Pararoseomonas sp. SCSIO 73927: one gene and its partner. The protein of the gene in region 2 interacts with the protein of the main gene of each other region in a pairwise test. Links are inferred from orthologs where the notes say so. Each region holds a gene or a part of one and is shown on either strand. Other genes may lie near its edges. The genes, in order: hfq and rho.

Region 1 (15,484 bases), 2.8 Mb from region 2 along the record:
GGTCCAGCATCGTCGTGCAGGCGCCTGACGGTACGACACTTCTCGTCGACGCCGGGCCGGACCTCAGGGCGCAGCTCCTGGCGGCGGGGGTCGGGCGCGTGGATGCCGTGCTGCTGACCCATGCGCACGCGGACCACGTGACGGGGCTGGACGAGCTGCGGATGATAAACCGGATCATGGGCCGGGCCTTGCCGCTCTACGCCACAGAAGAGACGCTGGGGGAGGTGACGCGGCGGTTCGACTACGCCTTCCGCGGGGTGACGCCCGGCTTCTTTCGACCGGCGTTGGAGCCGTTTCCGGTGCGGCCCGGCGGGACGGTCGAGATAGCCGGCTTCCCGGTGCGGCTGTTCCGGCAGGACCACCGGGTGATGGACACGCTGGGGCTACGGATCGGCCGGTTCGGCTATTCGACCGACGTGGTGGAGATGCCTGAGCCCGGCTTCGAGGCGCTGGCCGGCGTGCGGGACTGGATCATCGGCTGCTTCCAGCGCGCACCGCATCCCGTGCACGCGGACCTGGCGAAGGCTGTAGCCTGGTCGCGCCGGATCGGGGCGGAGCGGACGGTGCTGACCCACATGGGGCCGGACCTGGACTGGGCCTGGATGCGGCAAAACCTGCCGGCCGGGGTCGAGGCGGGCTACGACGGGATGATGCTGGAGGTGACGTGACATGGCTCCTAATTTTTACATAATCTACATTACGCACCTGTCGGGTTCGGCGGCGTGAGTGCGGCGGCGGAACTCGACCGCCTTCTCGCCATCATGGCGCGACTGCGGGCGCCCGATGGCTGCGCCTGGGACCGAGAGCAGGACTTCCAGTCCATTGCTCCCTACACGGTGGAGGAAGGCTACGAGGTCGCGGAGGCGATCGGGCGCGGTGACCGGGCGGCGCTGAAAGACGAGTTGGGCGATCTCTTGTTCCAGGTTGTCTACCATGCGCAGATGGCCGAAGAGGAAGGCCGCTTTGCCTTCGCCGACGTGGCAAAATCGATCAGCGACAAGATGATACGGCGCCATCCTCATGTGTTCGGCGAAGCGGCGGCGCGGGACGCGGCCGCGCAGACCGAGGCCTGGGAGGTGCAGAAGGCGGCCGAGCGGGCGGCGCGGGCGGAGACGGGGACGCTGGCCGGGGTGGCGGTGAACCTCCCTTCCCTCACCCGCGCGCTGAAGCTGACTCGCCGCGCGGCCCGGGTCGGATTTGACTGGCCCGAGCCCGGGGCGGTGCTGGACAAGCTGGAGGAAGAGGCCGGCGAGCTCCGGGCGGAGCTGCCGGGCGCCGATCCGGCCCGGCTGGCGGATGAGGTGGGCGACCTCCTCTTCGTCCTGGCCAATCTGGCGCGGAAGCTGGACCTGGACCCCGAGACCTGCCTGCGCGGCGCGAACGCGAAATTTGAGCGGCGCTTCGGGGCAGTGGAGGCCGGGTTGGCGAAGGAGGGGCGCGGACCGGCCGACGCTTCCCTGGAGGAGATGGAGGCGCTCTGGGCCGCGGCGAAGCGGGCGGAGCGGGGCGGCTAGTCGGCCAGCTGCTAGTCTCCCAGCAGGGCCGCCCTCGCCTCCTCCCAGCTCGCGCGGTCCGGCGCACAGATCAGGCCGCCGGCGCGGTCCGTGGCGGGAAGATAGGGCGTGCCGTCGAAATGGGCGGCGTAGCCCCCTGTCTCCCGGTGGATGAGCCAGCCCGGCGCGTGGTCCCAGGGCATGAGCCGGTTGTAGAGCGAGACATGGATGTGGGCGCTCGCCAGCAGCCGGTACTCGTGGGCGGCGCAGCCGAGCTGCCAGGTCTTGGCGAGTCGGGGCAGGCGGGAGGCGACGTGGCTCTTCTGCGGCTCCTGCAGATAGCCGTAGGAAATGCAGCCGGTCATGAGACCTACCGGCACCGGGGGCGCCACGCGCAGCGCGGGGCCGCGGCGTCCGTCCTCGCCGGTGATCCAGGCCCCCTCGCCTTCCGCCGCGATCAGCGTGTCCGCGCCGACGGGATCGTGGATCCAGGCGGCGACCACGCGGCCCTCAACGAAGGCAGCGGCCATGCAGCCGAAGATCGCCATGCCGGCGGCGAAGTTCGCGGTGCCGTCCACCGGGTCCACCACGAAGGCGAGCGGCGCGTCGGCCAGGCGGGACGACAGGGCGGGATCGGCAGCGCAGGCTTCCTCCCCTACCACGAGGCAGCCGGGGAAGCGCTTCTCCAGCGCGGCCGTGATCACGCGTTCCGCGCCCTCATCCGCGTCCGTCACCATGTCCAGCGGGCCGGACTTGGTGCGGATGTCGGAGGCGGCGAGACGCCGGTAGCGGGGCAGGATCTCGGCCCGGGAGGCGGCGCGCAGGACCGCGTCCACCTCTGCCAGGGCGGCGGCGTCGAAGCGGGTCATTCCACGCCGTGCCCTTCCATTCCCGCGAAGCGGGCGCGGTTCGCCGGGGAGAGGCGGACGGAGAGGTGGATGCCGTCCTCGGCGTCGTTCCGCTCCACCACCTCACCGTGCTGGTAGAGCCAGGCGAGGCCCGCGCCGTCCTCCGGCGCGAGGGTGAGGTGCTCCATCACCATGCCGGCCGCCAGGCACTCGTCCAGCCCCAGGCGGAGCGTCTCCAGCCCCTCGCCGGTCAGGGCGGAGACCGCGACGGCTCCGGGCAGCGGCGGGGGCGGCTCCTCCAGCAGGTCGGTCTTGTTCAGGACCTCGATCACCCGGCCTTCCCAGGCCTCGTCCAGCGCGGCATCGGGGCCGGAGGCGAGGTCGTTCAGGACCTCCAGGACATCGGCGCGCTGCGCGGCGCTGTCGGGGTGGGCCACGTCGCGGACGTGGAGGATGATGTCGGCGGCCGCCACCTCCTCCAGCGTGGCGCGGAAGGCCTCCACCAGCTGGGTCGGCAGTTCCGAGATAAAGCCCACCGTGTCGGAGAGGATGACGGTGCGGCCGGAGGTCAGGCGGATGGCCCGCATGGTCGGGTCCAGCGTGGCAAAGAGCTGGTCCTGGGCGTAGACGCCGGCGCCGGTCAGGGCATTGAACAGGGTGGACTTGCCGGCATTGGTGTAACCGACCAGCGCCACGACGGGGAACGGCACCTTGGTGCGGGCCTTGCGGTGCAGGCCGCGGGTGCGGCGCACCTGTTCCAGCTCCTTCTTCAGCTTCACCAGGCGCTCGTCGATGAGGCGGCGGTCGATCTCGATCTGCGACTCACCGGGGCCGCCAAGGAAGCCGAAGCCGCCGCGCTGGCGCTCCAGGTGGGTCCAGGAGCGGACGAGGCGGGTGCGCTGGTAGGAGAGGTGGGCGAGCTCGACCTGCAGCGAGCCCTCCTTCGTGCGCGCGCGCTCCCCGAAGATCTCCAGGATCAGGCCGGTGCGGTCGATGACCTTGCAGCCCCAGGCGCGCTCCAGGTTGCGCTGCTGGACAGGGCTGAGGGCTGCGTCCACCACGGCGACCTGCACCCCCTGCTCCGCCATGGCGGCGCGGGCGGTCTCCACCTGGCCCTCGCCCAGCAGGGTGCTGGGGCGGCGGGCGCGGAGCGGGAAGATCGCGGTGTGGACGATGGCGACGCCGATGGAGGCGGCCAGCCCGACCGCCTCCCCGAGCCGCGCATCGGCGGCGCGGGTGGCGCCGCGGCCATCGGTGATCCCCCGCTCCACAAGGCTCGGGGGGCGCTCCCAGGGAAGAATGACGGCGGCGGGGGTCGGCCCCGCCGCCCGGTTAGTCGTGGCTTCCGACAGGGCTCGGCTCGCGCGGCGTGAGGGTCATGGTGGTCTCCCGGACCGGGGCACCGCCCTGGGTGGGCTGCGGGGCAGCGGGACCGGCGCCCGCGCCGGCAGAGGCCGCGTCGAACAGCATGATCGGGGCGCCCGGCATCACGGTGCTGATCGCGTGCTTGTAGACGAGCTGGGTGTGCCCGTCACGGCGCAGCAGCACCGAGAAGTTGTCGAACCAGGTGATGATGCCCTGCAGCTTCACGCCGTTCACCAGGAAGACGGTGACGGGGGTCTTGCTCTTGCGAACATGGTTCAGGAACACGTCCTGCACGTTCTGGGACTTCTCGGCAGCCATTGGCTGATGTCCTTCTTCTTTAAGGTCGCCTGGCCCCCTCCATCGAGGGGCCGTGGCGGCACGGATGCGGCTTTTCTTCGCGGGCCGGCCCGTGGCCGCCCCGCCCCGCTGGGGCGCGCATCCTCGCCCCTGTCGGGACAGGCAGACTCACCCGGCGGCGGCCGCCTTGTCCAGCGCGGATAGCGCATCCGTCATCTGCGCGGCGGTGAGGAAGTGCAACGCGGGGGCCGCCGCGGCGGGGCCGCCATCATGCGCCGCGTCGCCGAGCAGCACGGGAAGGAGGCCGGCGCGGCGGGCGGCGTCCATGTCCAGGGCGTTGTCGCCGACGTACCAGACCGAGGCGCCGGGCGTGACGCCGCAGGCGGCGCAGGCGACGCGCATGGGGATCGGGTCAGGCTTGTCCGCCGCGCAGTCGCCCGCGCCGACGAGGGCACAGAACAGCGGCGTCCAGCCGAGATGGTCCGCCTCCGCCCGAAGCAGGGAGCCGCCCTTGTTGGAGAGGACCGCCATGGGCGCGATCCGCGCGGCCCCGCGCAGCGCTGCCTCGGCGCCAGGCATGGGGCGCAGCACCTCCAGGTGGGTGGCCCGGACGGCGGCGTAGAAGATGTCCCGCGCGTGCTCCCAGCGGTCGCCGAAGATGCCGGGAAAGCTGTCGCGCAGGGATTTCCGGACGCGCTCCTTCACCTCCTCAAGGGTCCATTCCGGCAGGCCGGCGTCGCGGAAGGCGGCGTTGAGGCCGGCGCGGATGGCGGGCCAGCCATCGGCCAGGGTGTTGTCCCAGTCCCAGATGATCGCGGAGGGACGGGTCATGCGGCGTTGCGCGGCGCGCCCTTCGCGTGGCGGGCGAAGATGTCGAAGAGGCGGCGGGTGACCGGGCCGGGGGTGCCGTCACCGACGGGCCTGCCGTCGATGGAAAGGACGGGCTTCACGAAGGAGCCGGCGGAGGTGATGAAGGCCTCCTGCGCCCGCGACAGCTCCTCCAGAGAGACGGGGCGCTCCTCGGCCCGCAGCCCGTGCTCCGCCATCTCCGCCAGCAGGGCCGCGCGGGTGCAGCCCGGGAGGATGGCGTGGCCGAGTGGCGGGATGCGGAGCACCCCCGCCTCGTCCACGGCCCAGAAGCTCGTCGCGGCGCCCTCGGTCACCACGCGCGTGGCGGGGTCGAAGAGGATCGCCTCCCCTGCCCCGGCCTCCCTCGCGGCCTGGCGCGCGAGGACGTTGGCCAGGAGGTTGATGCTCTTGATGTCGCGCCGGGCCCAGCGGTGGTCGGGGTGGGTGATGGCGGCGGTGTTCCAGCCCTCGATGGTCTCGGGATAGGCGGGGGCGCGGCGGGCCGTGACGACGAGGCTGACGGGGGGCGCAACCTTCGGGAAGGCGTGATCGCGCCGGGCGACTCCCCGGCCGACCTGCATATAGACGAGCCCGTCCGCTGTGATGCGGTTGCGCCGGACCACCTCGCGCAGCACCAGCCTCAGCGTCGCCAGCGGCATGGGCATGTCGATGCGGATTTCGCGGAGGGAGCGCTCGAGCCGGGCCAGGTGCAGCTCCTCGTCGAGGAAGCGGCCGGCGTGGATCTGCACCACCTCGTAGATGCCGTCGCCGAGCTGGTAGCCGCGGTCCTCGATGTTCACGCAGGCGTCGCGCTGGGCGACGTAGCGCCCGTTCACGTAGGCGATGCGGGACACGGACAACCCTTCGAGCCGGAGAGAAGAGCCCCCAGCCCTACTCCCGGCGCGGAGCCCTGGCCAGAGCCGCGGGGCGGGGATCAGGCGTTCGCCCGGTCCTCCGCCTGCACGCCCAGAAACTTCAGCTTCCGGTGCAGGGCCGAGCGCTCCATGCCCACGAAGTTGGCCGTGCGGCTGATGTTCCCGCCGAAGCGGAGGAGCTGGGCCTCCAGGTACTGCCGCTCGAAGAGCTCGCGCGCGTCCCGGAGCGGCAGGGTCATGATCTCGCTGGAACGGTCCAGCTTCAGCATGGCGGGGGCGGAGGAACCGACCTCGGGGGGCAGCATCTCCGGCCGGATCGGGTCGGCGGGGCCGCCCGGGGCCATGATGAGGAGCCAGTCCACGAGATTCCGCAGCTGGCGCACGTTGCCCGGCCAGTCATAGGCCTGCATCGCCGCCATCGCGTCCTCGCTGATCTCGCGCGGGGGCACGCCGGAGTTGTCAGCCGACTTCGCCATGAAGTGGCGCGCCAGGGCCGGCACGTCCTCCCGCCGCTCCCGAAGGGAGGGCATGCGGATGGGGACGACGGCGAGGCGGTAGTAGAGGTCCTCGCGGAACTTGCCCGCCGCGATCTCCGCCGAGAGGTCGCGGTTGGTCGTGGCGGTCACCCGCACGTCCACCTTCACCCGCGTCGCGCCGCCGATCCGCTCGAACCCTTGCTCCTGCAGGGCGCGGACGATCTTGCCCTGGGTCTCCAGGGGCATGTCCGCCACCTCGTCCAGCAGCAGCGTGCCGCCATGGGCGCGCTCCAGCACGCCCTGGCGGCGGGGCTGGGTGGTCGGGTCGGCACCGCCCTCTACCCCGAACAGCTCCTCCTCGAAGCGGGCGGGGTTCAGGGTGGCGCAGTTCAGCGCGACGAAAGGCTCGTCGGCGCGGCGGGAGCGGGCGTGGATCATCCGCGCCGCCACTTCCTTGCCGGAGCCGGCAGGACCGGTGATGAGCACCCGCGAGCCAGTGGGCGCCACCTTCTCGATCGCGCCCCGGATGCCCGTGACGAGGGAGGAGGTGCCGACCAGCTCGGTCTCCGAGCCGCTGCGGAGCTTCAGCTCGCTGTTCTCGCGCTTGAGGCGCGCCGCCTCCAGCGCGCGGGCGACGATGAGCAGCAGCCGGTCCGACTTGAAGGGCTTCTCGATGAAGTCGTAGGCGCCCTGCTGGATGGCCTGGACCGCCGTCTCGATGGTGCCGTGGCCGGAGATCATCACCACCGGCACGCGCGGCTCCTCGCGGTGCAGCGCCTCGAGGATGCCGAGGCCGTCCAGCCGGGAATTCTGCAACCAGATGTCGAGGATGACCATGCTCGGGCGCTTCTGCCGGAAGGCGGTCAGCGCCTGATCGCTGTTGGCCGCCTGCCGCACCTCGTAGCCCTCGTCGGCCAGAACGCCGTCGATCAGGGCACGGATGTCCGGCTCGTCGTCCACGATCAGGATGTCATGCGCCATGGCGCAGCATCTCCGTTCCCTGTTCCTGCATACCCTGGGGCAATCCGTCCGGCTCCGCGGTGTCCTTCGGGGGCGCCTCGTCCAGGGGCAGGGTCAGGGTGGCCCGGGCTCCCCCATCCGTCCCGTCCGCGAGCGCCAGCCCGCCGCCATGGTCCTCCATGATCTTCTTCACGATGGCAAGCCCAAGGCCGGTGCCCTTGGCCTTGTGGGTCACATACGGTTCCGTGAGCCGGTCCCGCTCCCCGTCCCCCGGCAGCCCGATGCCGTTGTCCTCCACGGAGACGTGAAGCCAGCCGGGGACCGGGACCATCTCCACCGTCACCCGGCCGCCCGCCTCCCCCTCCGGTCGCATGGCGATCGCGTCCGCGGCGTTCTGGAGAAGGTTGGTCAGCGCCTGGTTGATCAGGCGGCGGTCGCAGCGGACCGAGACGGGCCCTTCCGCTGCGCGGAACTCGTACGCGATGCCGGGATGGGCGTCCCGCTGCAGCACCAGCGCCTCCCGCACCAGCTGGGCGGGGTTCTCCGGGCGAATAACGGGCTGCGGCATGCGGGCGAAGGCGGAGAACTCGTCCACCATGCGGCCGATGTCGCCGACCTGCCGCACGATGGTGTCCGTGCACGCGCGGAAGGTGTCGGGGTCGTCGGTGATCTGCTTCAGGTAGCGGCGCTTCAGCCGCTCCGCCGAGAGCTGGATGGGGGTGAGCGGGTTCTTGATCTCGTGGGCGATGCGCCGCGCCACGTCGGCCCAGGCCGCCATGCGCTGGGCCGAGAGGAGGGCGGTGATGTCGTCGAAGGTCAGCACGTAGCCGGAGAGTCCGCCCGCGTCGAACTCCGCCCCGATCCGCGCCAGAAGGGTACGGCGGCCGGAGGGGCCCATGATCGGGATCTCCTCCGTCCGCGGCTTCTCCGGCATCGCGGCGGCGGCGGCGAGGATGCCGCGGAAGTCCGGTGCCACCTCCGAGAGCGGCTGGCCGATCGCGGCCTCGAGGTCCTGGCCCAGCAGCTCGCTCGCCGGGCGGTTCGGCAGGTTGATGCGGCCGGCGGCGTCCAGCCCGATCACGCCGGCCGAGACGCCGGCCAGCACGCTCTCCGTGAAGCGGCGGCGGTCGTCCAGCTGGCGATAGGCCTCCAGCAGCTCGCTCCGCTGGGCCGCGAGCTGGTTCGTCATGCGGTTGAAGGCGCGGGAGAGCGAGCCGACCTCGTCGTCCGGACGCCCCTCCTCCACCCGCACGGAGAGGTCGCCCCCCCTCACCCGCTCGGCGGCGTTGATGAGGCGGGAGATGGGCCGGGCAATCTGGTTCGCCATGACGAGGCCGATCAGCACCGCGGCCAACAGCACCAGCAGCGTCGCGATGGCGAAGATCATCACGAAGGTGATCTGCAGGCCGGACCGGTTCTGGTCGAGCTGGTTGTACTCCTGGAAGGCCAGCTCGGTGCGCTGCATGTGCTCGATGATGGAGGGGTCGAGCGGGCGGCCGATGATGAGCATCAGCCCCGGCTCGATATCGAGCGCGATGAGGCCGCGCACGCGCCCCTCCTCCCCCTCCGCTTGGAGGACGGCGACGTCGCCCTGGCGGGCGATCTCCATGGCCCAGGCCGGCGGCGGCTCCACCACCAGGGTGGTGCCGAGCCCGGCATTGGCGATGACGCGCCCCAGCACCGGCTCGAAGACTGAGGCCTCGGTAAGGCCGCGCAGCGCGGTGTGGGTGGCCAACACCTGGCTGAATCCCAGCGTGTTGTCCGGCAGCATCGGCGCGGCGCGGTTCAGGTCCGCCGCCATCGACAGCGCGTCGGCGCGGATCGTGTTGCGGTTCTCGTCCAGGTAGGCGCGGGAGGCGACGAGGCTGGCCTCCAGCGTGTCCCGGACCTTGTCGGAGAACCAGGCCTGGATGCCGAGCTGGAAGAACACCGTGGCGAAGACGGCCACCAGCATGGCCGGCACGACAGCGACCCCGCCGAGGAGGAGGACGAGGCGGACGTGCAGGCGCGATCCCGCGCTGCCGCGCCTGCGCTCCGCCCAGACGCGGACGAGGCGGCCGGCAAGGCTGGCCGCGAGCAGCAGCACGAAGGCGGCGTTGACCAGGACGAGGCCGGCAGTCTGCCCCGGCGTCACCTCGCCGAAGGGGCTGCCGCCGGCCAGGACTGCGAAGGAAGCGATGCCGACCGCGAGCGCCCCGAGGGCAAGGGCGAGCGTCATCACCCGGCCCAGCAGCCGGTCCGCCAAGCGGCGGGTGACGCCCCTGGGCCGGCGCGGATCCCCCCTCACGCGCGCGGCGTCACGAGAGGCCGCGCACCACCGGCAGCTCCAGCTCCCGGATCTTCTTGCGCAGCGTGTTGCGGTTCAGGCCGAGCATGGCGGCGGCCTTGATCTGGTTACCGCGGGTATTGGCGAGTGCCAGGCGGAGCAGCGGGCGCTCCACCTCCGCCAGAACGCGCTCATACAGGTCGCGCACGGGCATGCCGTCGCGGTGGGCGCTCATGAAGGTGGCGAGGTGGCGCTCCACCGCCTGCTCCAGCGTCTCGGGCGCGGCCGTCGCGGCGGGGGTACCGGGGGCGGGCTCGGCCTCGGAGAGCTCGGCCGCCACCGCGTCCTCGCCGATCACCTCCTGCGGGTAGAGGGCGGCGAGGCGCCGCATCAGGTTCTCCAGCTCCCGCGCGTTGCCGGGCCAGGGATGCGCCTTCAGTCGCTCCACCGCGTCGTTGTCCAGCGACTTGGCGGGCAGGCCGGCGGCCTTGGCGCGGTCGAGGAAGTGGCGGGCGAGCAGCGGGATGTCCTCGGCGCGCTCGCGGAGGGGTGGCAGCCGAATGGGCACCACGTTCAGGCGGTAGAACAGGTCCTCGCGGAATACGCCGGCGCGGATGGCCTGCCGAAGGTCCCGGTGGGTGGCGGCGACGATCCGCACGTTCGCCTTGATGGGGGAGCGGCCGCCGACGGTGGTGAACTCGCCCTCCTGCAGCACGCGCAGCAGGCGGGTCTGGGCCTCGGGCGGCATGTCGCCGATCTCGTCGAGGAACAGGGTGCCGCCGGCGGCCTGCTCGAAGCGGCCGACGCCGCGCGCCATGGCGCCGGTGAAGGCGCCGCGCTCATGCCCGAACAGCTCCGCCTCGATCAGGTCGCGCGGGATGGCGGCCATGTTCACGGCCACGAAGCTCCCGGAGCGGCGGCGGGAGTAGTCGTGCAGGGCGCGGGCGACGAGCTCCTTCCCCGTGCCGCTCTCACCGGTGATCATCACCGTCAGGTCGGTCGTCGTGAGCCGGGCGACGGTGCGGTAGATTTCCTGCATCGCGGCGGAGCGGCCGACGAGGGGAAGGCGCTCCTCCTCCGTCCCCTCCTCCTCGCCCTCCGGCACGGCGGCCGGGGCGGCCAGGGCGCGCTGGACGAGGGAGATCAGGTCCTTCAGGTCGAAGGGCTTGGGCAGGTAGTCGAAGGCGCCGCGCTGGGCGGCCTTCAGCGCGGTGGCGAAGGTGGATTGCGCGCTCATGACCACCACGCGCAGCTCCGGGCGCACGCGGCGGATGCGCGGCACCAGGTCCAGCCCGTTCTCGTCCGGCATCACCACGTCGGTAATGACGAGGTCGCCCTCCCCGTCCTCCACCCAGCGCCACAGCGTGGCGGCAGAGGAGGTCGCGCGCACGTTGTAGCCCGCCCGGCCGAGGGCCTGGGCGAGGACGGTGCGGATGGCGCGGTCATCGTCCGCGATGAGGATGGTGCGTTCGGTCATTCTTCTTCTGGGAAGAGGAGGTTCAGGCGGTCTGGCGGACCCGCGCGCGGCCTTGCGACGGCTTCTGGCCCTGGGGGGCGTTGGCGGGCGGCTTGGCGAGGGAGAGGCGGAAGACGGTGCGGCCGGGGCGGCTCTCGCACTCGATCAGCCCGCCATGGTCCGCCACCAGCTTTGCGACCAGGGCGAGGCCGAGCCCCTGCCCGCCGCGCTTGGTGGTGATGAAGGCGTCGAAGAGACTGGCGCGGACCTCGTCGTCGATGCCCGGCCCGTTGTCCCGTACCGTCACCTCCAACGGCAGGTGCACCCGCTCCCGCGAGCCGGGGATGGCGAGGCGGACGCCGTGGCGGTAGGCGGTGGTCAGGACGATCTCGCCTTCCCGCGGGTCCACCGCCTCGGCCGCGTTCTTCACGAGGTTCAGCAGCACCTGCACGAGCTGATCCCGGTTGCCCCAGACGGGCGGCAGGGAGGGATCGTACTCCTGCTGGATGCGGAGATGGGCGGCGAAGCCGGTGCCGGCGATCCGGCGGACATGGTCCAGCACCTCGTGGATGTTCACCGCCTCCCGCTCCAGCGGGCGCTCGGAGAACATGTCCATCCGCTCCACCAGGTCGCGGATGCGGTCCGCCTCGTCCTGGATGAGGACGCAGAGCTCCCGGTCCTCCTCGGAGGCCGCCTGTTCCAGCAGCTGGGCGGCGCCGCGGATGCCGGAGAGCGGGTTCTTCACCTCATGCGCCAGCATGGCGGCCATGGCGCTGGCGCCCCGGGCGGCGCCGCGGAAATTCATCTGGCGGTCCAGCTTTTGGGCGGTGGAGCCGTCCTGCAGGGTCAGAACGACCGCGCCGGGCATCTCCGGCAGCGGCGCGCCATGGGCGGCTACCCCTTCCCGGTGGATGCGGGGGGAGTGGAGGACGAGGTCGTGGTCGGAGATCGGGGCATCGGCGGCGCGGACCTGTCGAACCAGGGCCGGCAGGCGTGAATCCTCCGGCAGCAGGTCCGTCAGGTGCATCTGGGCGAGGCTTGCAGAGGAGAGGCCCAGGAAGGTCTCGGCGGCCGGGTTGGCGAAACGAAAGCGCTCCCGCTCGTCCAGCAGCACCACCGGAACCGGCAGGGCGGACAGGAGCTGCGCGGTGCCGGGCAGGTCGAGTGCGGCGATCGGGTTCAGGCTATCCGGCACTCCGCGCCTCCTCAGGCCGCCAGCGCGGCGTCGTCTCCGGCCTCCCGGCCGGCGTCGCGGAACCCTTCCCGCACGCCCTCGACCCCGGCCTCGATCAGCGGGCGGTAGAAGGATTCGATGGCCGCAAGCGCGGCCTCCACGGTGTCGGCGCCGTTGATGCGCACACGGAACTCGGCGCTGCCGGGCAGGCCGCGCGAGTACCAGGCGATGTGCTTGCGGGCGAGGCGCAGGCCGGGATCGGTGCCGTGGTGATGGAGCATGGCGGCGTAGTGCTCCATCAGCATGGCGTACTGGGCCTCCAGCGAGGGGGCCTCGGGCGCCATGCCGGTGGCGAGGTACTCCGCCACCATGCCCGCCAGCCAGGGGCGGCCATAGGCGCCGCGGCCGATCATCACGCCGTCCGCGCCGGACTGTCGCAGTGCCTCCTCGGCGTCCTGCGGGCCGAGGATGTCGCCGTTGACGATCACGGGGATCGCGACGGCGGCCTTCACCTTGGCGACGAAAGCCCAGTCCGCCGTGCCGGTGTAGAGCATCTGGCGGGTGCGGCCGTGGACCGTGACCATCCGGATACCGCACTCCTGCGCGATGCGGGCGAGGTTGGGGGCGTTGAGGCTGCTATGGTCCCAGCCCATCCGCATCTTCAGCGTGACGGGAACGGAGACGGCCTTCACCGTCGCCTCCAGGATGCGGGCCGCCTTGATCTCGTCCCGCATCAGGGCGCTGCCGGCCTGCTGGCCGATCGCCACCTTCTTCACGGGGCAGCCGAAGTTGATGTCCACCAGCGCGGCACCGTGGTCCACGGCGAGGCGCGCGGCCTCGGCCATCACCTCCGGCTCGCAGCCGGCAAGCTGGACGCTGGCGGGACCGCCGAAGCCGTCCACCTCCGCCATCTTCAGGGTCTGGCGGTTCTCCCGCACCATGGCCTGGCTGGCGATCATCTCGCTCACCACCATCGGCGTGCCGTGGCGGCGGGAGAGCTGGCGGAACGGCAGGTCGGTCACGCCCGACATGGGGGCGAGGATCACGGGGCGCTCGATCCGGATGTCCCCAAGGACGATCGGCCGCAGCCGCGGGCTGCCGCTCGGTTGGGCAACCTCTCCGATGCGTGATGTTGTCGGCATGGGCATCTGCCTATCAACCGGGCAGGTGGCCGGTCAAGCACCATCGCGTGGTGTCCATGCTGCGATGCAGGATTCAGGCTGCGGGCGATTTCCCCCCGGGCCGCGCCGCATTAGGTTCCGCCGCCTATGGCAGGGGTTTGCGGGATGCGGGTGGCGGCGTTGCTGATGGCGGCCGGTCGGGGTGAGCGGCTGGGAACGCCGGATTCCAAGCAGTTCCTGCCGCTGCTCGGCAGGCCCGTGCTGCGCCACGCAGCGGAGGCGCTGCTGCGGGACGGCCTGGTGGACATGCTCCAGCCCGTCTGCGCCGAGGCCGAGCGCGGGCGCGTGGACCGGATCCTGGCGGGGCTGCCCGCCCGCCCCGCCGTGGCGGGCGGCGCCACGCGGCAGGCGAGCGTGCGGGCGGGGCTGGAGGCGCTGGCGGCCGAGCCGCCGGAACTGGTGCTGGTGCACGACGCCGCCCGGCCGGTGGTGCCGGCGGGAACCGTCGCCGCGATCGTGGCGGCGCTGGCGGACGCGGAGGGCGCCATCCCCGCCCAGCCCGTGGCCGATACGCTGAAGCTGGGCGAGGGCGGCGTTATTTCCCGCACCGTGCCGCGCGAGGGGCTGCACCGGGCGCAGACGCCGCAGGGCTTCCGCTTCCCCCTTCTTCTTGACCTGCACCGCGCGGCGGCGGAGGGGGCCACCGACGACGCATCCCTGCTGGAAGCGGCGGGCCGCGCCGTGCGCCTCGTTCCCGGATCGGAGGACAATGTGAAGATCACCTATCCCGGCGACGTCGAGCGAGTGGAGGCGGCGATGCTGCCGCGCTTCCTGCCGCGCGTGGGCACCGGCTTCGACGTCCACCGGCTCGTGGAGGGGCGCAGGCTCTTCCTCTGCGGGGTCGAGGTGCCGCACACCATGGGGCTGGACGGGCACTCGGATGCCGATGTGGGGCTGCACGCGCTCTGCGACGCGATCTACGGCGCGTTGGCCGAGGGCGATATCGGCCGGCACTTCCCGCCGAGCCAGATGCAGTGGAAGGACGCGGATAGCACGAGGTTCCTGATCCACGCCGCCGGGCGGATCGCGGCGCGGGGCGGGGTGCTGGCGAACGCGGACGTGACCCTGATCTGCGAGCGGCCGAAGATCACGCCTCACGCGCCGGCGATGATCGCCAGGGTTGCGGAGCTGCTGGGCGTGCCGGAGGACCGGATCTCGGTGAAGGCGACCACGACGGAACGGCTGGGCTTCCCCGGGCGGGAGGAGGGGATCGCGGCGCAGGCGGCCGTCAGCATCCTGATCCCGTCCTAGACCTTGGCCGGGCGAGGTCGTCGGCATCGCCCTCCGCGACCGGGAGGGCGACAATGCAGGGCGTTCAATCGGCGTGACAGGCGCGGCTGCGCGCCCGCAACGCCTTCAAGCGGAGGTGGGTGGCCTCCGAGATGAGGGCGCCCTCCCCTGCCTCCTCGATCCGGCCCGCCCATCGGTGGTGCGCTCGTGGCCGGGCAGGATATTGACGCAGGCGGCCCGCCGCACCTCGGCGGCGATGGCTGAGACGATCGGAGGTGAGTCGCGCGTGTTCGTCGGGGTCTCACCCGGCAGTCTCGGTTAGTGGCAGATCCTCCAGCACCGCCGCGCAGGCGCGCACCACCTCGTCGCGGAGCGGGCCGGGGCGCGGGGCGTCGGCGATGGTGGTGAACCAGTGCTCCGGGGGATTTCGCCCGGCGGCGCGGTCCCATCTCAGTGCCCTCAGGACCGCTTCCGCCGCAGGGGGCAGCCGGTCCGGCATGGGATAACCGTTGAGCGCGCCCCAGACGGCCGCCCAGCACCGCGCCACGGTCCAGGGGTTGTAGCCGCCCCCGCCGGTCACGATCAGGCGCGGCGCCTCCGCCATTACGGCGCGGACCACGGCAAGGTGGCTGTTGTTGGAGAGGGAGAGCCGGGCCAGAGGGTCCTCCTCCAGCGCGTCCGCGCCACACTGGAGCATCACCGCCTGCGGCCGGAGACGGCGAAAAACCGGGAGGATGGCGTGGCGCAGCACATGCGCCATCTCCGTGTCGTTGAAGCCCTGCGGCACCGGGATGTTGCGGGCGTGGCCGCCCGCCCGGTCCTCCAGCCGCCCGGTGAAGGGCCAGCGCCCAGCCTCGTGGACGGACAGGGTGAACACCCGGGGATCGTCGCGGAAGGCGTGTTCCACCCCGTCGCCGTGATGGGCGTCGATGTCGACGTAGAGGATGTTCGCCAGGCCGAGATCCAGCCACTCGAGCAGGCCGAGCACGGGATCGTTGATGTAGCAGAAGCCCG
Region 2 (15,391 bases):
CCTTCCTGCGGGACTACGAGGACGGCCAGGTCACCGGGCGGCACCGGCACGCGCGGGTGCAGCTCCTCTACGCCCTGCGCGGGGTGATGCGGATCACCACGGACGCGGCGAGCTTCGTGGTGCCGGCCGGCCGCGCCCTCTGGGTGCCGGCGGGGGAGCCGCACTCCGTCGCCATCGTCGGCGCGGTCGCCATGCGGGCCCTGTTCCTGCGCGCGGACGCCGCGCGGGCGGGGCCGGAGGGCGTGGCCGTCCTCGCCGCCTCACCCCTGCTGCGGGAACTGATCCTGGCGGCCTGCGATGAGCCGCTGGAATGGGACGAGCGCGGTCGCGGCGGCCACCTCGCCGCCCTGATCCTGGATGAGATCCGCCGCGCCCCCAGCCTGCCCTTCGGCGTGCCGGAGCCGCGCGAGCCGCGCCTGGCCCGGATGGCGGCGGCCCTGCGGGAGGATCCCGCCATTCCCTGGTCCCTGGAGGAGTGGGCGGCGCATGTCGGCGCCTCCCCGCGCAGCCTCTCCCGCCTGTTCCGGGCGGAGACGGGACTGTCCTTCGGTGCGTGGCGGCAGGCGTTGCGCCTGGCGGAGGCGGCGGCCCTGCTGGCGCAGGGCGTGCCGCCGGCCAGGGCGGGCGCGGCCGTGGGCTACGCCTCCGCCCCTGCCTTCGGGGCGGCCTTTCGCGCGGCCTTCGGGATGACGCCGGCCGGGGTGCAGGGGATGCGGGGCGGGTGAGGTGGTTCCGGCGGGCCCCCGGGTGTGTGCGCCATGGCCCGCGCCGATGGGCACCGCCCCGGGCGCGACCCCTGCCTCCTGATCCGCAGCAGCCCGGGCGATGTTGACCGGGGAGGGCCCCGTGCCCGGGGATGCGCCGCTAGTCGCGCAGGAAGTAGCGGTAGCCGTAGACCTCCGCGAAGCCGGACGCCGCATAGACCCGGCGCGCGGCGGCGTTGCCGGGGGCGACCTGCAGCCAGCACAGGCCGGCGCCCTGCCGCGCGCCCCAGCCGGCAAGGGCGCCGAGCAGGCGGCGCCCCAGCCCCTGGCGCTGGAACTCCGGCCGCACCGCCAGATCGAACAGGCCGCAGAGCCGGCCATCCGCCACGGCGTGGCCACAGGCCGCCGCCATCCCGTCCACCCGCAGCACAAGCCAGGCGGCGGGGCGGGCCATCAGCGCCACCGCCTCCCTCTTCTCCGCCCGGCGGGTTTCGTCCTGGTACTCGGCGGTGGCGAGGACGGAGAGCCACTCGGCGTCCGGCCCCTCGCACAGATGCGCCGCCGGGTCGTCCGCTGGCGGCACGCGCCCGGTCATGACGAGCGCGCCCTCGGCCTCGCGATAGCCGCGGTCGAGGAGCAGGGTGGCCAACCCGGGCGGGTCCAGCGGCGTGGAGCGGAAGCGGCAGGGCAGGCCGAGGCGGGCGTAGTGCGCCTCGGCCCGGGCGATGCGGGCCGGCAGCTCCGGATCATCGGCGAGGTCCAGGGAGGAGGCGGCGTTCGCCCGCCCGGTGCCGCCGTGGAAGGCGCGCAGCACGAAGGAGCCGTCCCAGGCCACGCGCGGCGCCGGCACGGCGTTCAGCGCCGCCCGTTCCAGCAGCGGGGCATCCGCCCCGTCCAGCCCTGCCGCGCGATCCATCATGCCCCCGACCCCTGTCCAGGCCACCAGGATGAACCCGCGGCGGCGGCGTGCCAAATGCACCGGGGACAAATGACCGGAGCGGAACAACGGGGATCATACATCCGGAGCCGGATGACAGGGGCGGCAGGTCCGCCGGACGAAACCGACTCATGAAGGGCGCGTTGGTCCACGGCAGACCATACAGACCAGGAGAGACAGTGATGAAGACCACCGCTTTCGCGCTCGCCATCGCCGCCGGCCTGATCGCCGCGCCGGCCTTCGCGCAGGTGTCCACGGCCCCCACCCCGAACGCCCCGGGCGGCGTGACCCGCGACCAGGGCGCGGGCGTGCCCGGCATGTCCGCCTCCCCCGCCGCCCCGCTCGGCTCCGCCGGCGGCCCGCCGAACCCGCAGGCCGGCAACCAGGGCACGCAGCCCCCGTCCCAGCAGGGCGGCGGCAGCAACTGATCCGCGGCCCCGTGCCTCGATCCCCGGGTTGATACCTGGGGTCTGAAAAAGGAAGGGCCTGCCCCGGGAGACCGGGGCAGGCCCTTCGCCATTTCCGGGGCCAGCCCCTGGGCAGGTCAGGTGTTCATCGCGTCGAAGAAGTCCTGGTTCGTCTTGCTGTACTTCAGCTTGTCCAGCAGGAACTCCATCGCGTCCTGCGTGCCCATCGGGTTCAGGATTCGGCGCAGGACCCACATCTTCGACAGCTCGGCGCGGTCCACCAGGACCTCCTCCTTGCGGGTGCCGGACTTGGTGATGTCGATCGCGGGGAAGACGCGCTTGTCGGAGAGCTTGCGGTCCAGCACGATCTCCGAGTTGCCGGTGCCCTTGAACTCCTCGAAGATCACCTCGTCCATGCGGCTGCCCGTGTCGATCAGGGCCGTCGCGATGATCGTGAGGGACCCGCCCTCCTCGATGTTGCGCGCGGCGCCGAAGAAGCGCTTCGGGCGCTGCAGCGCGTTCGCGTCCACACCGCCCGTCAGCACCTTGCCCGAGGAGGGCACGACGGAGTTGTAGGCGCGGCCGAGGCGGGTGATGGAGTCCAGCAGCACCACCACGTCGCGCTTGTGCTCCACCAGGCGCTTGGCCTTCTCCAGCACCATCTCCGTCACCTGCACGTGGCGCGTCGCCGGCTCGTCGAAGGTGGAGGCCACCACCTCGCCGCGGACCGTGCGCGCCATGTCCGTCACCTCCTCCGGCCGCTCGTCGATGAGCAGCACCATGAGGAAGACGTCGGGGTTGTTGGCGGAGATGGACTTGGCGATGTTCTGCAGCATCACCGTCTTGCCCGTGCGCGGGGGCGCCACGATCAGCGCGCGCTGCCCCATGCCGATGGGGGAGACGAGGTCGATCACCCGGTGGGTGTTGTCCTTCAGCGGCCCCTTCTTATCGGCGGGCTGCGCCTCCACCTCGGGGTTCTCCATCCGCAGGCGGCGAGTGGGGTAGAGGGGCGTGAGGTTGTCGAAGTTCACGCGGTGCCGCACGGCCTCGGGCGGCTCGAAATTGACGGAGTTGACCTTCAACAGGGCGAAGTAGCGCTCACCGTCCTTCGGCGCGCGGATCTGGCCTTCCACCGTATCGCCCGTGCGCAACGCGAAGCGGCGCACCTGGGCGGGGGAGACGTAGATGTCGTCCGGGCCGGGAAGGAAGTTGGACTGCGGGTTCCGCAGGTAGCCGAAACCGTCGGAGAGGATCTCCAGCGTGCCGTCCCCGTAGATCGCCTGGTCGTTGTCGGCGAGCTGCTTGAGGATGGCGAAGAGCATGTCCTGCTTGCGGAGCGAGGAGGCGTTCTCGACGCCGGTCTCCTCCGCGAAGGCGAGGAGGTCGCCGGGGCTCTTGGCCTTCAGTTCGGATAGGTGCATTCGGGTGATCTCGATCGCCCGACCGGGTTCGGCGGGCCGATGGGGGAGGGGTGCGCGGAACCTGGATCGACGCGGGACGCGCCTCCGCCGGGCGGCGGGGTTCCGGGGACGGTGCCCTGATCCTGGCCCCTGGTCTTGGCAGGGGCGCTGCCGGGCAGGGGCAGGGTGATGGCCGAGGGGCGCCACGAGGGCGACCTGCGGCTCTGCACCGGCCGGAAGCCTAAGCACCCTGCCGATGCGGCGTCAATCCCGTAGATGGCGCAAAACCTCGCAAAATCAAGAACCAGCGCCGTTTCCCGGCGTGCCGCTGCGCCTTGCCCGCGATCCGTTCACACCTTCAGTACCGGTTACCAGAATACCACGTCCCGACATGGAGCCTTCATCGGGGTGTCACAGACCGCCCCTAAGCACCCCCAGCCCCGGCCTTGCCCGGGCGAATGGCGGCCCGGCACGGCGGGCTACGGGGAGCGATCATGAGCACCAATTACTGGTCCCTGCGCAATCAGGGCAGCCTTACCCAGAACTGGTCCGCCGCCGGGCTGATCTCCGCCGCCGATGACTGGTCCGGCGTGCCCTCCATCGTCGGCTACCGTGGCGACGATCTGACGGGTGCCACCGGCGCGGATCCGCGGACGCTCACGGCCGGCACCGCGAGCCCGGCGAACGTGATCGCCAACCAGACGAACACGAGCATCAACAACGGCGGCATCGCCGAGTTCGAGATCGCGAACCCGACCGTCGCCCTGCAGGGCTCCGGCACCGCCGACGCCCCGAACCTCGTGATCTACCTCGACACCACGGGCGTGCAGGACGTGCGGCTCGCCTTCACAGCGCGCGACATCGACGGCACCATCGACAACGCCGTGCAGCAGCTGGCCGTGCAGTACCGCGTGGGCGGGACCGGCGCCTGGACGAACCTGCCGAACGGCTACGTCGCCGACGCGACCTCCGGCCCGAGCCTGGCAACCCAGACCACGGACGTCTCCGTCACCCTGCCGCCCGACGCGGCGAACCAGGGCCAGGTCGAGGTGCGGATCATCACCACCAACGCCGGCGGCAGTGACGAGTGGGTCGGCATCGACGACATCGCCGTCACCTCCTCCCCGCTCGAGGCCGGCACCACCACCCTCACCGTCTCCGACGCGACGGTGGTCGAGGGGAACGACGGCACGCAGAACCTCGTCTTCACCGTCACCCGCAGCAACGCGGACAGCGCCTTCACGGTGAACTACGCGACGGCGGCCGGCACTGCGACCGCGGACGCGGACTTCACCGCCGCCGCCGGCACCCTCTCCTTCGGCGTGGGCGACGGGCTGACCCGCACGGTCACCGTCGCCGTCGCGGGCGACACGGCGGTGGAGGGTGACGAGACCCTCACCCTCAACCTCTCCGGCGCCACCGGCGGGGTGCAGGTCACCGACGCCGCGGGCACCGGCACCATCACGAACGACGACGTCGCGGTCACCCGGATTTTCGACATCCAGGGCGCCGGCCACACCTCCGACTTCGCCGGGCAGACCGTCACCACCACGGGCGTGGTGACCGGCATCTACCGCAAGGCGACCGGCGAGCGCGGCTTCTTCATCCAGGACCCCGAGGGCGACGGCAACGACGCCACCTCCGACGGCGTCCTCGTCTTCACCGGCGGCAGCTACGCGGACGTGGCGGTGGGTGACCTGGTGCAGGTGACGGCCCGCGTGACGGAGTTCACCCGCGCCGGCCAGGCCGGGAACCTCTCCCTCACCGAGCTGACGGGCGCGACCGTGCTCAAGACCGGCGCCGTGGCGGTGAACCCCGAGACCGGCCTGCCCGTGAACATCACCCCGGTGGTGATCGGCAACGGCAACGCCCCCGGCGAGCGCGTGGCGCCCACGGGCAGCTTCGGCGACGACCCGGAGACCGGCACCTTCGACGTCGTCCGCGACTCGATCGACTTCTACGAGAGCCTGGAGGGCATGGCGGTCACGCTGGAGGATTTCCAGGCCACCGCCCCCTCCTCCTCCTTCACCGAGAGCTGGGGCGTGACCAACGGCGCCTCCAACCCCGACCGGACGCCGAATGGCGGCGTGATCGCGAAGGAGGAGACGCCCTTCGTCAGCCATGAGCCGGGCCAGACCGGCAGCTACGACTTCAACCCGGAGCGCGTCCAGCTCGAGAACGACCTGGATAACAACAAGGACGGCGCCTACGACTTCAACTGGACGAACAACACCGGGGCCGGATTCGGTGACGCCACGGGCATCGTGAGCTACGACCGCGGCGCCTTCGAGGTGCACGTGACCGAGGCGCAGTCCCCCGTGGACACGCTGACGGAGAAGGAGGTCACCACGATCGAGGCCCATGCGGACCGCATCCGCATCGCGAGCTTCAACGTGGAGAACCTGGCCCCCAGCGACGGCACGCCGGTGCTGGACGCCACCCCGGACAAGCTGGACCGCCTCGTCACCGCGATCCGCGACAACCTGAAGCTGCCCGAGATCATCTCCCTCCAGGAGGTGCAGGACAGCACCGGCGCCACCGACAACGGCGTGGTGGACGCCACCGCGACGCTGCGCGAGCTGATCCAGGCCATCTACAACCAGACCGGCAAGCTCTACGCCGCGATCGACGCGCCGCCCGAGAACAACCAGGACGGCGGGGCGCCGGGCGGCAACATCCGGACCGCCTACCTCTTCGACGCCACCGCGGTGCGCGCCGGCGGCACGGCGGAGCTGGACGGGATCAACAACCTTACCCTCGTCTCCGGCTCCGACGATCCCACCACCGCCTACCAGGAGCTGATCTACAGCTACCCGACGGAGAACCGCATCGGCGTGGACGCGCCGGAGTTCGAGCCCTACGTGGACGCCAACGGCGCCACCCAGGGCGGCACCCGCAAGTCCGTGCCCGTGGTGTTCGAGAGCGTGCTGAGCGGCGAGAACTTCCTCGTCGTCAACAACCACTTCAACTCCAAGGGCGGCTCCAACGCCCTCTTCGGCACGGACCAGGACACGCCGCTGCCGAACGAGGACAAGAACCAGTCCGCCTACCGCCGCGAGGCGCAGGCCGAGGCGGTGCGCGACTACATCGAGAGCATGCTCGGCACCGTGCCGAAGGTCGTCGTCACCGGCGACATCAACGAGTACCAGTTCTTCCCCGCCACCAAGATCCTGACGGGCGAGCTGGAGATGACGGGCACCTGGCAGGGCGGCGCGGCGGAGAACACGCCCCCCACCCTCATCCCCGGCACGCAGATCCTCTACTCCACGATTGAGAGCCTGCCGGAGAACGAGCGCTACACCTACGTGTTCGAGGGCAACTCCCAGGTCCTCGACCAGATCCTGCTCTCCGCCGCCGCCAATGCGGGGATGGAGTACGACGCGGTGCACATGAACGCCGAGTTCGCCGACCAGATCTCGGACCACGACCCCTCCGTCGTCTCCTTCGTCGTGGCCCGCTCCGCCGCCATCGCGACGGGGGGCGACGACGTCATCGACGCCCGCGCCTTCCGGGAGTTCTACGGCCGCGCCACGAACCTCAACGGCGACGACATCATCCAGGGCCTGGGCGGCAACGACCGGATCGTGGCCGGGACGGGGAACGACCGCCTGGAGGGCGGCTCGGGCGACGACGTCCTCCTCGGCGGCGAGGGCGACGACCGGCTTCTCGGCGGCGAGGGCAACGACCGCCTGATCGGCGATGCCGGCAACGACACCATGGCCGGCGGCAACGGGAACGACATCTACACCGTGACCGAGGCCGGCGACGTGGTGATCGAGCTGGCGGGCAACGGCACCGACCGTGTCCTGGCCTATGCGGACTACGCGCTGACGGCCGAGGTGGAAGCCCTCACCCTCATGGGCACGGCCGTCTCCGGCCTCGGCAACGCGCTGAACAACCGCATCATCGGCAACGAGCTGGGCAACGTGCTGAACGGCGGCGCGGGGAGCGACGCGCTGCTCGGCGGCGCGGGCGACGACCTGCTCATCGGCGGGACGGGCCGCAACACGCTGACGGGCGAGGAAGGCGCGGACCGCTTCCGCTTCAACGCCCCCGCGGATGGCGGCGCCACGCGCAACACGATCACCGACTTCGAGGCGGGCGTGGACCGGATCGAGCTGAGCCGCTCGGTCTTCACCGCCTTCACCGTGGACGGCGAGATCGCGGCCGAGCAGTTCGGCATCGGGCGCGTCGCGGCCACGGCAGAGCAGCGGGTGGTCTACGACCCGGGCACCGGCCGGATCGTCTACGACGCCGACGGCGCCGGCGGCGAGATCGGGATCGTCGTCGGCTTCGCCCAGGCCAATGCGGGGATCAGCTCGGCCGACATCTGGGCGGTCTGACCGTGGCCAGGGGAGGCGCCGCCTCCCCTGGACCCCTCCGCCGGGGGGGGGCCAACGGGCCCCCCGGACCCCGCGATCGGGCTGCCGCGGATACGACGGCCGAGCGTGCTTCTGGAGTCCCTAGCTGCCGGGACTGCGCTGGCAGTCGCCTGAGGCCATTGGCCTCAGGCGCACCGCCTCACGAACACTCCGCGGCAGCTTCTTAGAAGAAGATGTGAGGGGGTTGGAGGCACTGCCTCCAACGGGGGAGAGAACTCTCTCTCCCCCTGGGGCCGCCCGCACCGCCAACCAAGCCCTCCCCCGCGGCCCTCCCCCGTGGCACGGTCCGGCCCGATGCACCCGCTTCGCGAACGCCGCTTCCTCGTCCTCCTCGCCCTCGGCTTCTCCGCCGGCGTCCCGCTGCCGCTGGTGGCCGGCCAGGTGCTGCGCCAGTGGTTCACGGAGAGCGGGCTCTCCCTGACCGATATTGGCCTCACCGCGCTCATCGGGCTGGCCTACTCGCTGAAGTTCCTCTGGGCCCCGGCGCTGGACGCGGTGGCGCCGCCGCTCCTGGCGCGGCTCGGCCGGCGGCGCGGCTGGCTGCTGCTGATCCAGCCGCTCCTGATCCTCGCGATCCTCGCCACCGGTTTCAGCAACCCGGCGGCCGCGCCGCTGACCACGGCCGCCCTCGCCGCATTCGTCGCCTTCCTCTCCGCCAGCCAGGACATCGTGGTGGACGCCCACCGCATCGAGATCCTGGAGGAGAAGGAGCAGGGCTACGGCCTGGCCTGCTACGTCTGGGGCTACCGGCTGGCGCTGCTGGCCAGCGGCGGCGGCACGCTCTGGCTCGTGGGCGCGCTCGGCTGGGGCGGGGCCTACGCCTACGCCGCGGCGCTGATGCTGGTGGGCGTGGCCGCCACCCTCGCCTCGCGTGAGGGGCCGGCGCGCCCCGCCCCCGTCCTCTCCTGGGGCGGGCGCCTCAGCACCTCCGTCGTGCAGCCCTTCGCGGACTTCATGCGGCGTCCCTACTGGCTGGCCATCCTGCTCTTCATCGCCCTCTTCAAGCTCGGGGAGGCGCTGGCGGGGGTCATGACCACGCCCTTCTACCGCTCCCTCGGCTTCAGCCGGGAGGAGGTGGCGGCGGTGGGCACCGTCTTCGGCCTCTTCGCCACCCTGGGCGGCGCGCTCGCCGGCGGCTGGGTGGTGGCCCGCCTCGGCACCGCCCGCGCGCTGATCCTCACCGGCCTCGGCCAGATGCTCTCCAACCTCATGTACGTCGCGCTCGCCGGTGCCGGGCACAGCCTGCCGATGCTCTGGCTCCAGGTGGGGATCGAGAACTTCACGGACGGCCTCGCCGACGCCGCCTTCGTCACCTACCTCTCCGGCCTCACCAGCCGCGCCTTCACCGCCACGCAGTACGCGCTGCTCTCCTCGCTCGCCGCCGTGCCGCTGCGCACGCTCGGCGCCTTTTCCGGCACGCTGGCGCAGTCCCTGGGCTGGCCGGGCTTCTTCCTCATGACCACCGCCGCCGCCCTGCCCGCCATGGCGATCATGCTCTTCCTCCTCTGGCGCCTGCCGCCCGCGGAACCGGCGCGCCGCGTGGAATCCCCTGCGGAGCCCCTTGCATGACACCCGCCGCAATCTGGACGCCCCTCCTCCTCATTGGCTCGAACGTGCTGATGACCTTCGCCTGGTACGGGCACCTCAAGCGCCCCGCCTGGCCCCTCTGGCTCGCCATCCTCGCCTCCTGGGGCATCGCCTTTTTCGAGTACTGCCTCGCCGTGCCCGCCAACCGCATCGGCTACGGCACCTTCACCGGCCAGCAGCTGAAGGTGATGCAGGAGGTGATCACGCTGGGCGTCTTCGCGGTCTTCTCGGTGGCCGGGCTGGGGGAACCGCTGCGCTGGAACTACCTCGCCGCCATGGGCTGCCTGATCGCGGCGGTCGGGTTCCTGTTCCTGAAGGTGGACTAAGGACCGCCCGAGCACGCCGCCGCCTTACCAGACAGGATGTGCCGGCCCGGGAAAGGCCGCCCGATCGAACCGGTTCCGCGCGGCCGATCGGGGGAGCGGTTGGCCTGCCCTCGGCATCGGGCGCCGCCTCAGCCTTTTTGGTTCCGACTGCGCACTGATCTGCTGTTATCATCGCGGGGCCTGTCGGCCGGCGAGAGATGCCCGTCCGGTCGAGGCCAGGGGGACCGATGACGATGGCAGAGCGCAACCCGGTCGTACTCATCCACGGCTACTCGGACCAGGCAGCCTCCTTCAAGCCCTGGAAGCAGGCCCTCATCCGCGAGGGCTACAAGGAGGAGGAGGTGCATGTCTGCGAGTACAAGTCGCTCACCAACGAGGTGACGATCAAGGACGTCGCCGAGGGCTTCGACCGGGCGCTGCGCACCCGCCACGGGATTCACCCTGATAAGCCCTTCGACGCGATCGTCCACTCGACCGGCATGCTCGTGCTGCGCTCCTGGCTCAGCACCTACCCGGGCCGCCGTGGGCGCCTGAAGCGTCTCATCGCCCTGGCCCCGGCCACATTCGGGTCGCCGCTCGCCCACAAGGGGCGCGGCTTCCTCGGCGCCATGTTCAAGGGCAACAGGATACCGGGGCCCGACTTCATGGAGGCGGGTGACCTGATCCTCGACGGTCTTGAGCTCGGCAGCCGCTTCACCTGGGACCTGACCCATATCGACGTGCTGGGCCAGAACCCCGACCGCAAACCCTATTTCGGCAAGGGCCCGGACTCGCCCTGGGTGTTCATTCTCTGCGGCACCGAGAGCTATGGAGGTCTGCGCGGCCTCGTCAACGAGCCCGGCACGGACGGCACCGTCCGCTGGGCCGGCTGCGCCCTGAACACCCAGAAGATCACCATCGACCTGGCGCGCGACGGCGCGGCCCGCCGGCCGGATGACGCGAAGCGGTTCGACAGCTCGGAGATCGTTGCCGACAGCACGCTGCCCATGCCGGTCTGGCTGATCGCGGGGCGGGACCACACGACCATCCTCAGCACGCCGGAGGGAGCGGCCCTGAACCTCGTCCTCTCCGCCCTGCGCGTGAAGGACGAGGACGGCTTTACGGGATGGCAGCAGGAAGCGGAGGCGGCGACGAAGGATACGATGGGGTCCGCCCCGCAATGGCAGCAGTTCGTGGTGCGCGCGGTGGACGAGCGCCGCGATCCCATATCGGACTGGTACATGGAGCTGTTCGAGACCGCGCCGGACGGAACGAGCACGCGGGTTGATTTCGACCTGAACGTGCACGCCTACCGCGCAGATCCCAGCCTGCGCTGCTTCCATGTGAATCTGACGGACCTCGGGGGCCTGTGGCCCGACGGGAATATCCCGCCGCTGAAGGTGCGGGTCATCGCCTCGTCCGGCTCCGATCTGGTGGGCTATCACGGGCTGGGAAGCGAGAGGATCACCCCCGATGGAGTGAAGATGACGCGGGACGGGGTCTGGGATGCGGAAGTGAGCCTTCCCGAGACGTTCGGCGACGCGAGGGCGCGCCTGTTCTGGCCCTTCACGACCACCTTCCTCGAGCTGCGCCTGAACCGCGATCCGATGCCGTTCGGCGAGGATAAGAACCGCGTCTGCTACTTCGTGTGATACCGGCGTGTCCCTGTCCCGACCTGCTGGGGCGGGCAGCCCCAGGGGAAGGTTTTGCCTCCCCCTTGGAACCCCCTCCACCGGGGTGGCAACGGCCACCCCGGACCCCGCGAGAGGGCTGCCGCGGATGCGACGATCGAAAGGGTCTCTGACCCAGGGCAGTCAGTTCTGCCCTTGCAGTCGTTTCGGGTCATCGACCCGAAACGCACCGTCAGCGAAGCGAGACCAGTTCGAAGAAGAAGATGATGGCGGGAGGTCCGGAGGGAGGAAGAATTCCTTCTTCCTCCCTCCGGCCACGGAGGCCCAGCGAAAGACCAGGGCGGAGGCCTGACGGCGTGAGGCGGCCGGGGTTGCGGTCCGGCCGCTGGCCCGAGGATTTGTCGAGCGGCCGCGGCGATCGGTGCCCGGACCTCCGGCCGTTCAGAACCTGGCGACGAGCACCACCCCCGCCACCATCAGCGCCCCCCCGAGGAGGCGCAGGGCGGAGGCCGGGTGCACCTCGAAGCCCAGCAGGCCGAAATGGTCCAGCACGAGGCTGGTGACGATGGCCGCGGTCAGCGTCACGGCCGTGAAGGGGCCGGCGCCCATGGCCTTTGCCTGGGTGAGGGTGACGACGACGTAGAAGGCGCCGAGCAGCCCGCCGATCCAGCCCCACCAGGGCACGGTGCCGGCGTGGCGGAGCAGGCCGTCCGCGGGCCTGCCGATGAAGGGGGCGGCGGCGAGGACGCCGAGGATGCCGACGAGGTAGACGACGAGGGCGGGCACGACCGAGCCGGCCCCGAGCCTCTCGTTCAGCGTGGCGTTGCTGCCGGACTGCAGCATGTTGAGGACGCCCGCGATCGCCGCGAGGATGTAGGCCATGCCAGCGCTCCGGTATGCCGCCCCGGCTTAACGCGCGGGCGGTGTCCCCGCTCCGTCCGGCCGCGTCCTAATCCTCCTCGTCCCGCATCTCCTGCGGACCCTGCTCCAGGCGGCTGCGAACGGCGGTCAGCTCCTCCAGCCAGCGGTCCAGCATGGCGCGCAGGCCCTCGGGGGTGACGCCCTCCACGCCGTCGAGGCGGGAGACGACCACGCGCTTTTCCTCCGGCAGCTCCACCCGCGCCCAGCGGGTCAGGGCGTGCAGGGCCAGTGCCAGGGCCAGGGCGTCCCCTTCCTCCACGTTGATGGCGAGGGAGAAGACGATGGTGCCGTAGTGCCAGGCCAGCGCCGGCGGGTCCTCCTCCTCCACCGGGTCGGTCAGCTCCACCTGGAAGGGCAGGGGGGCGCCGTGCTGCACCAGGAAGGCGGGGGCGGAATCCTCGTCCTCCGGCTCGCCCTCCACGATCTCCAGCCCGGCCTCGCGCAGCAGGCCCTCCACGTGGATGGGCCGCAGCCCCTCCATGAAGGCCTCCGTCTCGCCCAGCGCCGTCTCGTGGATCACGGAGGCCTGGAGGGGAATTTCCGGGGTCCAGCCGAAGGCGCCCGTCAGCGCTTCCAGCACAGTGCGGGCGAGGGAGGCGCAGCCGGCCTCGTCCAGCGGGGGCAGGTCGCGCGACCAGTCCTCCCGGCCATGGGGCGGCAAGGTGAGGCCGAGATCCTTCAGCACCGCGGCGCGCTTGCGGGCCGAGACGGGGAGCTTGGAGAAGGCGCCGCGCGCGGCAAAGCGGCCGGAGGCCACCTCCACCGCGCTGCTGGCGAAGGGGGCGGAGAAGACCTGGGCGTAGGCCGCTTCCGCCATGCCCGGCAGCATCGCCGAGACGGTGAGGAAGCGCATGTCGCCCAGCGCCCAGGAGATGCCCTCCTCCTCCGGGTCCCAGAGGCAGACGCCCATGATTGCGCGCGTCAGCTTGCGCAGCACCTCCGCCGGCGTGCCGCGCCCGCCGCGGTGCAGGGTCCAGCCCCGGGTCCGTCGTTCCATCGTCATCCCACCATTGTTTGCGCGGGCGCCCGGATCGCCAAGGGGCGGGGGAGAGCCCATTTCCGCCCCGGGCCCGGCCCGCCCCTCGCTGCGGTTCCGAGCGGGCGCGCGGAGAGGCGGATGCGGGCTTCGACCAGCCTGTCACCAGGGGCCGACCCTGGCCCGGGCGGCCGCCGAGGCGCCGCGTGCAGGCCCCGGTGCCGCAAGAGGTCCTCAGCGCTTGGTGGGCGGCCGGGACGAGGGCAGGTCCGAGTCGCCCGCCATCACCACCATCCCCGGCGGGGGAACGGGCGGTGCCGCGAGCGCATAGCCCGCCGCCGTCGCCGCCAGGCAGAGCAGCACGGAGCCCGCGACGTTCCCCAGCGCCGCCAGGACCCGCCCCTCCCTCAGCAGCTCCAGCGTCTGCAGGCTGAAGGAGGAAAAGGTGGTGAAGCCGCCGCAGAGCCCCACCATGACGAAGGCGCGCAGGTCGGCGTTTCCCCCGTAGCGCCCGCCCGGCGCGGTGAGGGCCGCGAGGAGGCCGATCAGGAACGACCCGCCGACGTTGATGGCCACCGTGCCCCAGGGGAACCCCGCCCCCCACCAGCGCGCCGCGGCGGTGCTGAACCAGCCCCGCGCCACGCTGCCGATGGCACCGCCAAGGGCGATCCAGAGATAGCCGGGCATGCCAGTCCTCCCTTTCCGGAACGTCCCGGGCACTGGAAGAGCCCTCTCTTCCTCGCCCTTCGCCGGCCCGCCGTGGCCAGAGGGAGGAAGAAGGAATTCTTCCTCCCTCCGGACCTCCCACCATCATCTTCTTCTAGCGGTTTGGCCCCGGCTTCACTGACCCACGCCTCGGGGCCTGGCCCCGAGGCGACCGACAGCGCAGGACCGTCGCGGTGGGATCGGGGTGCCCTTTGGGCATCGCGCCCGCGGCAGCCCGGACGCGGGGTCCGGGGAGCCCGCCGGCTCCCCGGCGGGGATCCAAGGGGCGGCGCCCCTTGGGGCCGCCCGCGCACCGGCTCAGGACCGCGCCGCGCCGTTCTCCCGCACGCCCGCCAGCAGCACCGCGCCGATCGCCATGAAAGCGGCCGTCGTCGCGATCCCCGCGCGCTGGCTGCCGCTGGCCTGCGTCACGGCGGCCAGCACGGCGGGGCCGAGGAAGCCGGTGATGCGGCCGGAGAGGGCGAAGAGGCCGAAATGGGCCGCCATCTCCTCCGGCGGGGCGAGGCGGGCCATGAGGGTGCGGGAGGCGGCCTGGGCCGGGCCGAAGAAAAGGCCGAGGAGGAGGGAGAGGCCCCAGAACAGGGTCACGCCCTCCGCCAGCACGATCGCCGTGCCGAGGATGACGAGGCAGCACAGGGAGGCGAGCACCATGCGCTTGGAGCCGACGCGATCCTCCACCAGCCCGGACAGGGCGGCGCCGAGCCCGGCGGAGACGTTCATGGCGATCCCGAAGAGCAGCACGTCCTGGAAGGACATGCCGTGGACGCCGGCGGCGAAGATGGCACCGAAGGCGAAGAGGGTGTTCAGCCCGTCCGTGTAGAACAGCCGGGCGAGGAGGAAGCGCAGCATGTTCGGGCGGGCGGGCAGGGCGCGCAGCACGGCCGCGATCTCCCGCAGGCCGGCGCGGGCGGCGGCGCCCAGGCCCGGGCGGGGGCCGCGCGGGTCGGGCATGGCCACCAGGACGGGCCAGCCGAAGGCGAGGATCCAGGCGCCGACGAGGAGGGCGGTGGCGCGGATCGGCTCGCCGGCCGCGCGGTCCAGGCCGAAGGGGGCGGGGTCCGGGCGGATGAGGCCGAAGAGGCAGACGAGAAGGCAGGCCAGCCCGCCCGCGTAGCCCATCCCCCAGGCGAGGCCGGAGAGGCGGCCCATGCGGGACGGCGCGGCCACGTCGGGGAGCATGGAGTTGTAGAACACCGTGCCGACCTCGAAGGTCACCGTCGCCAGCCCGACGCAGAGCAGCACGTAGCCCGCCCAGGCGGGGGCGGGGTGGGCGAACCAGAGGGCGGCGGTCAGCGCCGCGGTGGCGAGGGTGCAGATCGCCAGCATCAGCCGCCGCCGCCCGCCCGCATCGGCCACGGCGCCGAGCACGGGGGAGAGGAGGGCGATGGCGATGCCGGCGCCGGTCTGCATCCACC

What was found.
Region 1: the proteins of rho (region 2) and hfq interact in binary tests that used the Escherichia coli proteins (3 or more experiments, as listed by UniProt). The link is inferred for Pararoseomonas sp. SCSIO 73927 from one-to-one orthologs.

What each region holds. Positions count from the first base shown.
Region 1 is NZ_CP146232.1:4,553,916-4,569,399, forward strand. What follows is about bases 2,350-5,231. They hold hfq (RNA chaperone Hfq), read right to left. Parts: upstream 4,025-5,231; coding sequence 3,674-4,024; downstream 2,350-3,673. Other genes in these bases: VQH23_RS21585 (inositol monophosphatase family protein), read right to left, coding at 2,350-2,362; hflX (GTPase HflX), read right to left, coding at 2,359-3,693; VQH23_RS21600 (HAD family hydrolase), read right to left, coding at 4,172-4,834; VQH23_RS21605 (D-amino-acid transaminase), read right to left, coding at 4,831-5,231. Also shown: VQH23_RS21575 (MBL fold metallo-hydrolase), read left to right, coding at 1-668; mazG (nucleoside triphosphate pyrophosphohydrolase), read left to right, coding at 723-1,514; more of VQH23_RS21585, read right to left, coding at 1,526-2,349; more of VQH23_RS21605, read right to left, coding at 5,232-5,706; VQH23_RS21610 (sigma-54 dependent transcriptional regulator), read right to left, coding at 5,787-7,184; VQH23_RS21615 (PAS domain-containing sensor histidine kinase), read right to left, coding at 7,174-9,381; ntrC (nitrogen regulation protein NR(I)), read right to left, coding at 9,461-10,906; VQH23_RS21625 (ATP-binding protein), read right to left, coding at 10,929-12,080; tRNA dihydrouridine synthase DusB, read right to left, coding at 12,092-13,201; ispD (2-C-methyl-D-erythritol 4-phosphate cytidylyltransferase), read left to right, coding at 13,346-14,491; VQH23_RS21640 (acetoin utilization protein AcuC), read right to left, coding at 14,772-15,484. UniProt on the Escherichia coli protein: RNA chaperone that binds small regulatory RNA (sRNAs) and mRNAs to facilitate mRNA translational regulation in response to envelope stress, environmental stress and changes in metabolite concentrations.
Region 2 is NZ_CP146232.1:1,712,359-1,727,749, forward strand. What follows is about bases 1,328-4,116. They hold rho (transcription termination factor Rho), read right to left. Parts: upstream 3,470-4,116; coding sequence 2,186-3,469; downstream 1,328-2,185. Other genes in these bases: VQH23_RS08135 (GNAT family N-acetyltransferase), read right to left, coding at 1,328-1,623; VQH23_RS08140 (hypothetical protein), read left to right, coding at 1,824-2,069; VQH23_RS08150 (Calx-beta domain-containing protein), read left to right, coding at 3,943-4,116. Also shown: VQH23_RS08130 (helix-turn-helix transcriptional regulator), read left to right, coding at 1-725; more of VQH23_RS08135, read right to left, coding at 865-1,327; more of VQH23_RS08150, read left to right, coding at 4,117-7,791; VQH23_RS08155 (AmpG family muropeptide MFS transporter), read left to right, coding at 8,125-9,399; VQH23_RS08160 (DMT family protein), read left to right, coding at 9,396-9,743; VQH23_RS08165 (hypothetical protein), read left to right, coding at 9,971-11,374; VQH23_RS08170 (DMT family transporter), read right to left, coding at 11,795-12,235; VQH23_RS08175 (hypothetical protein), read right to left, coding at 12,303-13,271; fluoride efflux transporter CrcB, read right to left, coding at 13,485-13,937; VQH23_RS08185 (MFS transporter), read right to left, coding at 14,274-15,391. UniProt on the Escherichia coli protein: Facilitates transcription termination by a mechanism that involves Rho binding to the nascent RNA, activation of Rho's RNA-dependent ATPase activity, and release of the mRNA from the DNA template.